2 regions of the Butyrivibrio sp. AE2032 genome follow, and region 1 is predicted to be linked to the other one. Evidence: a T-box and tRNA genes for the amino acid it is inferred to sense, from the RefSeq annotation. Region 1 holds a T-box; the other holds one or more tRNA genes.

The links. The T-box of region 1 lies ahead of ileS (isoleucine--tRNA ligase). A T-box ahead of a tRNA ligase gene usually reads a tRNA of that ligase, here a tRNA-Ile.
Positions count from the first base shown of each region.
Region 2: it has a tRNA-Ile gene. The T-box ahead of ileS (isoleucine--tRNA ligase) is inferred to sense a tRNA for this amino acid. The anticodon was not compared.

Region 1 is NZ_JNLF01000003.1:1,192,427-1,198,969, reverse strand. It holds gene BO18_RS07355 (ABC transporter permease) at 1-23, shown strand, start outside; gene BO18_RS07350 (ABC transporter ATP-binding protein) at 36-1,172, shown strand; gene BO18_RS07345 (ABC transporter ATP-binding protein) at 1,156-2,100, shown strand; T-box leader at 2,175-2,415, shown strand; gene ileS (isoleucine--tRNA ligase) at 2,580-5,771, shown strand; gene BO18_RS35575 (flagellin N-terminal helical domain-containing protein) at 5,905-6,207, shown strand; partial or broken gene BO18_RS36480 (flagellin) at 6,162-6,383, shown strand.
Region 2 is NZ_JNLF01000005.1:1,362,879-1,369,421, forward strand. It holds gene BO18_RS33435 (DUF6273 domain-containing protein) at 1-828, shown strand, start outside; gene BO18_RS23675 (ATP-binding protein) at 954-2,261, opposite strand; gene BO18_RS35065 (antitoxin VbhA family protein) at 2,705-2,869, shown strand; gene BO18_RS23680 (Fic/DOC family protein) at 2,869-3,456, shown strand; tRNA gene BO18_RS23685 (tRNA-Ser) at 3,870-3,963, opposite strand; tRNA gene BO18_RS23690 (tRNA-Gln) at 3,967-4,040, opposite strand; tRNA gene BO18_RS23695 (tRNA-Ser) at 4,044-4,132, opposite strand; tRNA gene BO18_RS23700 (tRNA-Gln) at 4,137-4,210, opposite strand; tRNA gene BO18_RS23705 (tRNA-Arg) at 4,217-4,291, opposite strand; tRNA gene BO18_RS35070 (tRNA-Cys) at 4,297-4,372, opposite strand; tRNA gene BO18_RS23710 (tRNA-Ile) at 4,376-4,450, opposite strand; tRNA gene BO18_RS23715 (tRNA-Ile) at 4,525-4,598, opposite strand; tRNA gene BO18_RS23720 (tRNA-Leu) at 4,772-4,848, opposite strand; tRNA gene BO18_RS23725 (tRNA-Arg) at 4,852-4,927, opposite strand; tRNA gene BO18_RS23730 (tRNA-Leu) at 4,932-5,008, opposite strand; tRNA gene BO18_RS23735 (tRNA-Leu) at 5,012-5,091, opposite strand; tRNA gene BO18_RS35075 (tRNA-Leu) at 5,095-5,172, opposite strand; tRNA gene BO18_RS23740 (tRNA-Arg) at 5,527-5,602, opposite strand; tRNA gene BO18_RS23745 (tRNA-Phe) at 6,008-6,083, opposite strand; tRNA gene BO18_RS23750 (tRNA-Asn) at 6,170-6,243, opposite strand.

The DNA of each region.
Region 1 (6,543 bases):
ATCCCAAGTTAAAAGAAATGTAAGGAAGACTAAAGATGACTGAAGAAAAGAAGCGAGAAAAAATTCTTGATATCAAGAACCTTGATATCACCTTTAAAACCACGGCAGGCGATGTTCACGCCATCCGCGGGATAAATATCGATCTGTTTCAGGGAGAGACTGTGGCTATCGTTGGTGAGTCCGGATCAGGAAAGTCCGTAACCATGAGAGCTGCCATGGGAATCCTGGCAAAGAACGCAGTGGTCAACAGCGGAGAGATCATTTACCGCTACAGGGACAATGTGGGAGGAATCGACTACAACCCAGATGATGATGCCAATGCAACCTGGAAGGAAGCAGATATCCTTAAACAGGACAAGAAGTGGATCAGAAAGCACATCAACGGACGAAGGATCGCCATGGTGTTCCAGGATCCCATGACCAGCCTTGACCCAACTATGACCATCGGAAAGCAGATCATGGAGGGAATGATCTGGCATTACCATATTGATAAACAGGACGCTTATAACAGGGCAGTTAACCTTCTTAAGGAGGTTGGTATCGAGGATGCTGAAAAGAGAATGAAGCAGTACCCACATCAGCTCTCAGGTGGAATGAGACAGAGAGTAGTTATCGCAATAGCTCTTTCCTGTAACCCTGACCTTCTTATCTGTGATGAGCCCACAACAGCTCTTGATGTAAACATCCAGGCTAAGATCCTGGAGCTTATCAAAAAAGTTCAGAAGGAAAGAGACATTGCTGTCATCTACATCACCCATGACCTGGGCGTTGTGGCAAAGGTGGCAGATTATGTAAACGTAATGTATGCAGGAAAGATAGTAGAAGTTGGCAACATCAATGAGATCTTCTATGATCCAAAGCACCCTTATACCTGGGGACTTTTGTCAGCTATGCCTGACCTTGGAACTGATGATGACAGGCTTTACACTATTCCCGGATCACCTCCGAACCTTCTTCATGAGAAGGAAGGCGATGCTTTTGCACCACGTAATGCATATGCACTGGAGATTGATGATAAGCTTGAGCCACCTATGTTCCAGATCACAGAGACACACTCTGCTGCTACATGGCTTCTTGACCCAAGGGCTCCAAAGGTTGAGATGCCGGTTGAGATTAAGACCAGAATAGAAAGAATGAAGAAGGAGGCGAAGGAAAATGGCAGCGAATTATAATGAAGCCCCCCTTCTTGAGGTGGAGGGATTAAAACAGTACTTCCCCATAAGCTCCACTTATACAGTAAAAGCTGTGGATGATGTAAGCTTCAAGGTTTATCCAGGTGAGACCTACGGCCTGGTAGGAGAATCCGGATCAGGAAAGTCTACTATCGGAAGAAGTATCATAAGATTGTATGACCCTACCGAGGGCAAGATCTCTTTTGCAGGAATGGACATAAGCGGAAAGATGTCCAAGTCCACAAAGGATAAGCTGAGAATGCAGATGCAGATGATCTTCCAGGACCCTATGGCTTCTCTTAACCCCAGAAAGAAGATCAAGGATATCATCGGAGAAGCTCTGGATGTAAATAAGCTCTACAACACCAGGGAAGAGAGGGACAGAAGAGTAGAGGCTATCCTTCAGAAGGTTGGTCTTGCCAAAGAGCATGCGGATCGCTATCCCCATCAGTTTTCCGGCGGACAGAGACAGCGTGTCGGAATAGCAAGGGCTCTGATCCTGAACCCTAAGCTGGTTATAGCAGATGAGTGTATCTCTGCTCTTGACGTTTCAATCCAGGCCCAGGTGGTTAACCTTATGAAGGATATCCAGGAGGAGACAGGGGCAGCATATCTTTTCATTGCTCATGATCTTTCCATGGTAAAGTACATCTCCGACAGGATCGGAGTTCTGCACCTTGGGCACCTTCTGGAGACAGGAACTACGGATGAGATCTTCTCAAATCCCATCCATCCTTATACAAAGAGCCTTCTTTCTGCAATTCCTATTCCAAATCCGGAGCTGGAAAAGAACAGGATTGCCCTGAATTATGACTATAAGACCTCGGGGCTTGATTACACCAAGGGCACAGAGCACCTTGTTGGTGGCACTCACTATGTAAAGTGCACCGATGAGGAATTTGCAAGGTTTATGGCTGGGGAGCAGTAATCTTTAACGGTCTACATAAAATTTACTTGCACCATTAGGGAAATAGTAGTATTATGTGAACGTTAAAATCTAATAGAAAAGCTATGACGAAGACAGTAGGCTCTCCCAAAGCCACAGAGAGCTGCCGGTTGGTGAAAGGCAGTGCGATTAAGAGATGACTGAAGATCACTTCTGAGCTGCAGGATTGAAAATAAAAAGTAGATCCTGACGTACTCCCAGCGTGATTGGGAAGCGTATTCAACCGGAGCTAAGCTCACGGCGCGTATGTGTAAACAGGTGGTATAACGAGAGTAAATTATTAGCCTCGTCCTTTTTACAGGACGGGGCTTTTTTTCCGTGTGAAGCAGAGCCATGCAGTGATGTGCAATGTGTGCTGGCACACAATTGTACATCAATATATGGCGAGCAACACGAACGAGGAAATGCGTAGCATTTTCGAGTCTGTGTCTGCTTCATACGGACCAAGAAAGGAGATGTCAATGTACACAAAAGTCGAGACCGACATGAATTTTGTCGGAAGAGAGAAAAAAGTTGAAGAGTTCTGGAAGAAGGAAGACATATTCCAGAAGAGTGTTGATACCCGCAGCCAGGGTGAGATGTATATGTTCTATGATGGCCCGCCAACAGCTAACGGAAAGCCACATATCGGACACGTTCTTACCCGTGCCATTAAGGATATGATCCCAAGATACCGTACCATGAAGGGATACACAGTTCCCCGTAAGGCTGGTTGGGATACTCACGGACTTCCTGTAGAGCTGGAAGTTGAGAAGATGCTCGGCCTTGACGGCAAGGAGCAGATCGAAGAGTACGGAATGGAGCCCTTCATCAAGAAGTGTAAGGAATCCGTATGGAAATATAAGGGAATGTGGGAGGATTTCTCAGGAACAGTTGGTTTCTGGGCTGACATGGATCACCCATATATCACCTATGATGACAACTTTATCGAGTCTGAGTGGTGGGCTCTTAATGAGATATGGAAGAAAGGTCTTTTGTACAAGGGTTTCAAGGTAGTTCCTTATTGCCCTCGTTGTGGAACCCCTCTTTCATCTCACGAGGTAGCACAGGGCTATAAGACTCTTAAGGAGCGCACAGCTGTAGTTCGTTTCAAGGTTGTAGGAGAAGACGCTTACTTCCTGGCATGGACAACAACACCTTGGACACTTCCTTCAAACATCGGTCTTTGCGTAAACCCTGATGAGACTTATGTAAAGGTTAAGGCAGCAGACGGCTACACATATTATCTTGCACAGGCTCTTGCTGATACAGTTCTTGGATCTCTTGCTAAGGAAGAGGGACAGGCAGCTTATGAGGTGCTTGAGACATACGTTGGTACAGACCTTGAGCACAAGGAGTACGAGCCTCTTTACCAGTGCGCTAAGGATGAGGCTGACAAGCAGCACAAGAAGGCATTCTTCATCTACTGCGACAACTACGTAACTATGTCAGATGGTACTGGTATCGTACACATCGCTCCTGCATTCGGTGAAGACGATGCAAGAGTTGGTCGTAAGTATGACGCTCCTTTAGTACAGATGGTTGACAGCGAAGGACGTCTTAAGCCTGAGACTCCTTTCGGCGGATACAGATGTAAGCCTACTCAGAAGGAAATGGATGAGGGTGCAGTAAGTGCAGATCCAGAGGTACTTAAGGATCTTGATGCAAGAGGACTTCTGTTCTCCGCACCTAAGATGGAGCACGATTATCCTCACTGCTGGAGATGTGGAACACCACTTCTTTACTACGCTCGTTCTTCATGGTTTATCAAGGTTACAGAGGTTAAGGACGACCTTATCCGCAACAATAAAGAGATCAACTGGGTTCCTGAGTCAATCGGTAAGGGAAGATTCGGTGACTGGCTTGAGAACATTCAGGACTGGGGTATCTCCCGTGACAGATATTGGGGAACTCCTCTTAATATCTGGGAGTGCGATGACTGTGGTCACCAGCTTTCAGTAGGATCAAGAAAAGAGCTTGCTGAGCTTTCAGGAGATCCATCTGCTGAGACAGTTGAGCTTCACAGACCATACATCGATCAGTTTGAGATCACCTGCCCTAAGTGCGGCAAGAAGATGCACAGGGTAAAAGAGGTTATCGACTGCTGGTTCGATTCAGGAGCAATGCCATTTGCACAGCTCCACTACCCATTTGAGAACAAGGAGCTCTTTGAGAAGCAGTTCCCTGCTGAGTTCATTTCAGAGGCTGTAGACCAGACAAGAGGATGGTTCTACTCACTCCATGCTGAGGCAACACTTCTTTTCAATAAGCCTGCATTTAAGAACGTTATCGTTCTTGGACTAGTTCAGGATGAGAACGGACAGAAGATGAGTAAGTCAAAGGGCAACGCTGTTGATCCTTTCGATGCTCTTGAGAAGTACGGTGCAGATGCAATCAGATGGTACTTCTATACAAACTCTGCTCCATGGCTTCCAAGCCGTTTCTCCGGAGACGCAGTTATGGAGGGACAGCGTAAGTTCCTTGGAACACTTTGGAATACCTATGCATTCTTCGTACTTTATGCTAATATCGATGGTTTTGATGCGGCAAACTACAAGCTTGAGCTCGATAAGCTTACTGTTATGGACAAGTGGCTTCTTTCAAAGCTTAACAGCTGCGTAAAGGCTGTTGATGAGAACCTTAACAACTACAGAATTCCTGAGGCTGGTAAGGCGCTTGATAACTTCGTTGACGAAATGTCCAACTGGTATGTTCGCCGCAGCCGTGAGAGATTCTGGGCTAAGGGAATGGAGCAGGATAAGATCTCTGCTTACATGACTCTTTATACAGCACTGGTTACTGTTGCTAAGGCAGCAGCTCCTATGGTTCCATTCATGACAGAGGAGATCTACCAGAACCTTGTTCGCAACAGCTTCAAGGATGCACCGGAGTCAATTCACCTTTGTGACTTCCCTGTAGTTGATGAGTCACTCATTGATACTAAGCTTGAGAAGGACATGGAGGAAGTTCTTGATATCGTAGTTCTTGGACGTGCAGGCAGAAATGCAGCAAACATCAAGAACCGTCAGCCTATCGGACAGATGTATGTTAAGGCTGAGCAGACTGTAGGCGAGTTCTACACAGATATCATCAGAGAAGAGCTCAATGTAAAGAGTGTTGAGTTCACAGATGACGTAAGGAACTTCACAAGCTACAGCTTCAAGCCACAGCTTAAGACTCTTGGACCTAAGTACGGCAAGAACATCGGAGCAATCAAGGCATACCTTGAGGGTCTTGATGGAAACGCTACAATGGATGAGCTTAACACCAACGGAAAGATCAAGTTCACAGTAAATGATGTGGATGTTGAGCTTGTTAAGGAAGACCTCCTTATCGAGATGGCTCAGAAGGAAGGTTTCATTTCTCAGGAGAACTGGGGAATCACTGTTGTCCTTGATACAAACCTTTCAGAGGAGCTCATCAAAGAGGGCTTTGTACTTGAGGTTATCAGTAAGGTTCAGACCATGCGTAAGGATTCAGGCTTCGAAGTAATGGATCACATCAAGGTTTCTCTTAACGGAAACGACAAGCTTGCTGAGATCGTTAAGGGCAGTGAAGCAGCTATCTCAACAAAGGTTCTTGCAAACGAGATCGTATACGGCTCAGATGTTGCAAATGCAAAAGAGTGGGATATCAACGGCGAGAAGGTTACAATCGGCGTAGAGAAGGTCTGATAGCTTTTTTAACTAAATAAACAACTTAGAATTCCGGAAGGCAAAAAACGCTTTCCGGAATTTTTTTTTGCTAAACTTTTTCTGCTCAAAAGCCGATATAGAAATCACAGGATGTGCATTAGAGGGAACAGGGATGGTCGTACAGCATAATTTTTTAGCGATGAATTCAAACAGGCAACTTGGAATAACGACTGGCATTCAGGCTAAGTCATCTGAAAAGCTGTCCTCAGGATACAGAATCAATCGTGCAGCAGACGATTCCGCGGGGCGTGAATTTAAGGAAAGAACCAGGGGCATCGATGAAAATGAAGATTATGCCATTACTTTTAAGCTGGAGAACATAGATGGGTTTGGTGGAGACAACGGAAGGAATATTTTGGGACTAATATCAGATCGTATTATGGTGCGTTGCAAAACCGCCTTGAGCATACGATAAGGAATCTTGATAACGTGGTCGAGAATACATCGGCATCGGAGTCCCTTATTAGGGACACGGCTATGTCTGAGGAAATGGTCAGATATTCCAATAACAACATACTTGCTCAGGCCGGGCAGATGATACTGGCTCAATCGAATCAATCAAATCAGGGAGTATTATCTTTACTCCAGTAAACTCTCTTTCTGAAAATGAAAGAGAGTTTTTTTATGCAATCTATTACTGAAATTAAGTTTCTTGTCGATATAACTTATGACTGCAAGGATGTGGTGGTTATATGCATGGATGCTTTAAGGAGGCGCCTGGGTAGTCGGGCATGGTGATAGAAGGATCTTG
Region 2 (6,543 bases), on a different contig from region 1:
AACGCAACAATCAATGTTAGTGGAACAAATACTGATGGCCTTCTCCAAAGAGTAGAGATAATGCTTGGCGATGGGGACTTCAGTGGAGCAATGTCAAGGTGTGACACCATTCTGGATACTGATCCTACGAACGGTAGAGTATATTTATATATGCTTATGTCTCAGTTGTGTTGCAGAAGGAGAAATAATCTCGCCGATCAGAAGACTCCGTTTGATGATAATCAGTATTATCTCAAGGCTATGCAGTACGGCGATCCTGAACTTAGGAATGAACTTCAGGGATATATCAACTCCATTAATGCCAGAAACAATAATCCCGAGATCGGAGACGAGATACACTTTGGAACTAACAATGGTCAACGTATCTGGTGGAAAGTGCTTAGTGTCAGAGATCATACGGCTTTAATAATCAGCAGCAAAATTATCTGCGAAAAACCTTATCAATATCCCGCAAAAAAAATAACTTGGGCTGACTGCACGCTGAGGGAATATCTTAACAACGAATTTATTAAAGGTTATTTTTCACCTGCGGAACAGGCAAGAATCCAACCTTGTAGACTTAATAATGACAAGAATCCTTATTACAATACTCCGGGTGGAGATTCAACTACTGACATGGTTTTCTTGTTGAGCATAGATGAAGCTAATCAATTATTCGCTAACAGTCAGGCAAGAGCCTACGATAATTTTTGGTGGCTCCGGTCACCTGGTAGTCGTCCTTCTGAAGCAGCTACAGTTGACATTTATGGCGATGTCCGCACGAATGGCGAACGTGTCAACCGTAGTGACTATGGAGTTCGCCCCGCTATGTGGATACAACTTGATTGATCTAATTCAACTAACAATAACACTCAAAGACTCGGCACAATCCGGGTCTTTTTTATTGCTTAATTATTCTTGTTCTTATGAAAAAATCTACAGAAAGGAGCCTAACATGAAATACTCATGTATCTTCAATCTCTCAAACATCCAATTGGGATTACATGAACACCATTCTCAGTCGTATAAGCCATAGGTGCATTACCGCAAATAACAATAAGTGCTGAAGGTTCTCGGTATGTCGGTTTAGGATGTTCTGAATTCATTAGGGCCTTTTCATTATGATCAGCAATTGCCTTCTTGAATCTAAGCAAAGACTCTTCAGCTTCAGGAATTCTTTGAGCACCCAACTTGATTTCTATTAAACCATACTTCCCGTCGGCTGCTTGATAAACAGCATCCGCTTCAAGACCAGCACTATTTGCATAATGCAATATTTTTGCCCCGTGAGCATCTGCATATGCAATTAGATCCCTTAAAACAAGATTCTCAAAGACATGTCCAAACAAATCAAAATCATTATTAAAATACTCAGGAGATAGACCTAATGCAGCAATCGCAATCGAAGGATCGATGAAAATGTGTTTCTTAGCAGCACGAATAGCTGTCTTAGATCTTATTTGCGGAGTCCAGGCATCTATATCCTTTAATATAAATAACTCCTCTAATCTGTTTATGTATGTGTCTATAGTACTATCCGATACATCTTTGCTTGCTTTAATATCAGCGTAAATACTTGTCTTTTTTGCAGTAGTCGCTATATTTCTTGCATAAGACCATAGAATAGTTCTTGCAATCTCCGGATTGCGTTTTACACCGTCTATTGCACTTATATCCTTCTCATAAATCTGCTGATAATAATCCTTAGCTATCTCCAAAGCTTCCTGTCTATCTTTGAAAATAAGACATCTCGGCCATCCTCCGCGACAAGCTGCAAATATCAACTCCTCAAATGATAATTCCGATTTATTTCCTTCAAACTCATAACCATCCCTATCAATCATTTCGGATAATGATACATTCCCGACCGAATCACCGAATTCCCACAATGTCATCGGATACATCTTAATCTCGCTTATTCTTCCCGTACCAGTATGCGGTGTATCGATCTTCTTACTACTTGAACCTGTAAGATAAAACTCGCCTGTCGATTCGGGGTTATCATCGCAATTCTTTCTTATTGTTCCCCAAAGCTTAGGCGCATCCTGCCATTCGTCGAATAATATCGGCTTCTCATTATTTAGCAACAGCTTTGGTGAAGTTTCCGCTACTGAAAGATATCCGCTTCTTTTTTCTTCGTCTTGAAATTCAATAACGGTTTTACATCTTTCACTTGCAGTTCTGGTTTTACCGCATCCTTTCGGACCTACGATATTGACTGCATTAAAAACCTTGGATTTTCTATCCAGTTCGTTATCTACAACTCGTCTTTTGTATTCCACGGTCTCCACCTTCTAAACAGTTGATTTTCAGCCTTATATTATACTTGTTAAACACTTTTCGCAAGTTTTGTTGGGCGTTTTTCGGCATTTCTGTTGGGCGTTTTTCGGCATTTCTGTTGGGCGTTTTTCGTTTTTCGTTGCGTAACAATGAAGCACTAACTTGTCATAAGTATTCGCACACTTGACAAAACCTTGCATATTATCACCGAGTGGAGCCACTGACACCAATTTACACATCGTGAAATACACACCAAAGATGTCGTTATTCTGGCTCAATATGGATTATCCGGCAAATGTGCGATTTGAGACTTAACCTGAAGGACATACAGGTCAAGCTGCCTGGAAAGCTGATAAGACAATAAATATCATTGAATGATTCGTTTCTTAACACTAAATGTAGAACCAACCCGTGTATGATATAATTTCTGTATCAGGAGGTGCTTATGTCAAACGATTTGGCTCTAGCTAATGCAATCGCGTCCGTAGAAATGGAAGGCCTTTATCTTAGTGATGAAGGTTATGAATTGTGTCGCCAATATTCCAATAATGAAATCACATGGAATGAATTTCTGACTAAAGCACTTGAGCTTGTTAATAAGCAAGACTAATGGGATATAGTATTGATCCAATTTCCGCAGATTGTTATAAAGGTACGACTTGTTTGATAAACAAGTTCGGTATTAAAGATGAGAAAAAGCTCTCGCAAATGGAAACTCTAATCACTACTGCAAAATGCAAGGAGTTAGAGGTAAATCCTATTGATGGCGATTTTGGATTTGAACATTATAAAGCTATACACAAGTATATCTTTGAGGATCTTTACGATTGGGCAGGAAAAGTAAGAACTGCTTCCATTTCTAAAAAAGGCACTATTTTCACTTTGCCGGAATCAATCGAACCTCTAGCGGATAGAATATTTACAGGCTTGCAGAAAGAAAACTGCTATATCGGATACGATAATAACCAGTATATAGAATCCATCGTTGACTTTTACTGCAGAACTAATATGCTTCACCCTTTTAGAGAGGGAAATGGAAGAACTCAAAGAGTTTTCTTAACACAGCTTATTCGTCATAGTGGTCATGATATAAACTTTTCAACTATTGATACGGACGAACTAATGATTGCTACTATTCAATCCGCAAACGGAATCGTTGATTATCTGAGAAATCTGTTCAGAGAATCTATTATCTGAAATAGTTCCTTAAGTACAGGCTAGACTTATGTAGAGATATGTTAAACCAGCGTGAATTTACATATATGTAAGGGTAGATTTGTGTAGATGAGTGTAGAAAGGATAATAGGGTATTTCAGGGCGATCCCGACTATGAAACCGCTTGACCGATAGTCTATCTATTCAGCGTCCAATTTGGTTCTTTAAACTCAATATAATCAGGCATTTCAGCTCATTTTGCCACGTGCAAGATAGGCTTCATTTTTGTTTTGCTACGACAAATCTCCGGAAATTGTCGCAACCCCAGTCTGATGTTTTCTTACTATTGCCGCGTCATTTTTGCAACGATTTTGAAATCGTTGCAAAGTTGCAATCGAAGATAACCAAAGATACGAGAACACATAGTTCTGATTTCCTTAACAAACAATCCTCTCTGGCGTCGGCACCGGGATTCGAACCCGGACACCGCCTGAGCGGCTACTCACGGTTTAGCAAACCGCTGCCTTACCGGATTAGGCTTATGCCGACATATGGCAGAGACCCAAGGAATCGGACCTTGATCTAATGATTCAGAGTCATTTGTGCTGCCGTTGCACCAGATCTCTATATGGCGCCGTGTGAGAGATTCGAACTCCCAGTGCTTTTTACACACAACGGTTTTCAGGACCGACCCTCCTCCCCGCTAAGGTAACACGGCGTATTGGCAGTCCCTGTACGATTCGAACGCACACCAAAGGCGTCAAAGGCCTCTGTGCTGCCTTTACACCAAGGGACTTAAATGTGGTGATCGCAGAGAGGATCGAACTCCCATTTTCCGGTTCGTAGCCGAACGGTCTATCCGTTAGCCTATGCGACCCTGATTGGAGCCTCCGACAGGACTTGAACCTGCATGACACAGTTTTGCAGACTGTATGCCGAGCCGATCGGCGGCAGAGGCATTTGGTCGGAACACAAGGATTCGAACCTTGAACCTGACGGATATAAGCCGCCTGCTCTACCGTTGCGCTATATTCCGATGGGGTGTGGGTGTAAGACAGGACAACCTTCAGCACGGATCAGATGAGAAGTTGTATGCCTGTCTGTCCCACATGGTCGTAGCAGATAGAGTCGAACTACCGTTACCCGCTTATCAGACGGGGTTCCTGCCTTTGAAAGATGCTACGATACTGGTGCCGGTCGAGGGTAACGCTCCCACTAGTGTCCTGGGACGACGGATTTACAGTCCGCCCCGCCTCTTTAACGGAATACACCGGCATGTTTGGTTGCGGAGCCGGGAGTCGGACCCGGGAGATCAAACTTATGAGGCTTGCCCGGAAGCCGTTCCTCTCCGCAGTTTTGGTGTCTGAACAGGGGTTCGAACCCTGAAGATACTGATCTTGAATCAGCCGTGTCTGCCAGTTGCACCATTCAGACATTTGGCACCCGCACGAAGACTCGAACTCCGATCCGCGGTTTAGAAGACCGCTGCACTGTCCGGTTGTGCTATGCGAGTATGTTGGTGCGCCAGCCCGGATTCGAACCGGGAGTGACACGGGGCTTAAACCCGCCGTATATGCCGTTCTACTACAAGCGCTTATGGTACCTCCGGTGGGAGTCGAACCCACAAAAAGACCCGGATTCTTAGTCCGGCGCATATGCCGGTTCTGCTACGAAGGTATGTGGTATCCCCGCCCGGATTCGAACCGGGATAAAGACGCTTCTGAGACGCCTGCGTATACCTGTTCCGGCCACGAGGATATGCACTTCGATCACCGCTATTGATTCAAGACTTTAATGATCGAAGAATGAAAACGCTGAGACAGTGACGTTTTACCGCAGCATCATCCGCCGTTGGAAGCGGGCTGTCACACAGCCTGTTAAGCTGTAGCTGCGATGAACACAGGTTTTGTAAAAGCCTGCAAAATCTTACGTAAAGCCTTATAGATATCCTTTGGGCACATTCTTCCCTGCTAAAGGATTCACAGTTTGCGGACTGTTAGAGTTGCACTTACTCGTACCGTCTCTTACTTCGCCTTGCGGGCTGGTAAGCCATCATCTTACAGATGGATAAGTTCATTGTCGGTCTTTACGTGACAAGCACTTTTGCCGTAATGGTGGTTAATACCGGATTCGAACCGGCGACACTTCGATTAGGAGTCGAATGCTCTACCCGCTGAGCTAATTAGCCCGAACTTCAGATTGGCTGCGAGGCTTGTCTTTGGACGCCGGTACCTTTTGGATACCGTCCATCCGTCACAGTCATGCTTGTCTTGTTATCGACTTACTTGAAGATGAAAGACCTGCCTTTCGGTTTAAGACCTTTCATGGACATCAGACCAACACTGTCTCTTACGGAGTTCGTGTCGGTAAGCTGCCGGCCGTCCACCCATTTCTGAGTTAGTATAGGGCATCTCTCAATGCCCCTGCCCGTTCATGCTCTCACCAGTCGGCCTTGAGCAGAAGACCGGGTATCGGTCGTACAGGTTTTCCGTTGAACTGCATCAGATGCAGTCGCGATGCGCGGAAGTTCTAAGCGCTGTCACTTTATCCCCGTTGCCGGGTTTATCTTAAACGGCCCGAAACCGGCCGTATCTGGTGGGCAGTGTTGGTGTCGATCCAACCTACACGGTGCTTCAAACCGCTGCTTTCACCGGATTAGCTTACCGCCCTAAAATACGGGACAATTGGGTCACTGATCCTCATTGCCCCGGGGATGTTTTGCATGGAGTGCCTGTTTCCCTGCAAGACATCTTATTGGCTCCCTTCGCAGGAATCGAACCTGCATTATCTGATTAACAGTCAGGCATCCTACCTTTGAATGAGAAGGGAATGTTTAAAGATTAAGTTGTCAAGGTCCGCGAGAATAAAAAGACCGTCCGGTTTTATTCTCATTCCGGACGGTCTTATGAAATCAGTCTTTTTGCTTGTGCCTAAACAAAAGTCAGTTCACATAGCGACCGTCCGTGTTCGTTAAATCTATAGCTGCCGTAAAAGCGTATGCGGTTATCCGAAGATATCTGGACAAATGAACATGCCAAGCTTAACGCCGTATTCATGAGCGCTTTGAGGTTAATCGTAAGTTGTCTCAACATAGTAGCCATCTGCTGTTCCTTTTTCCTTTCCGCAAGT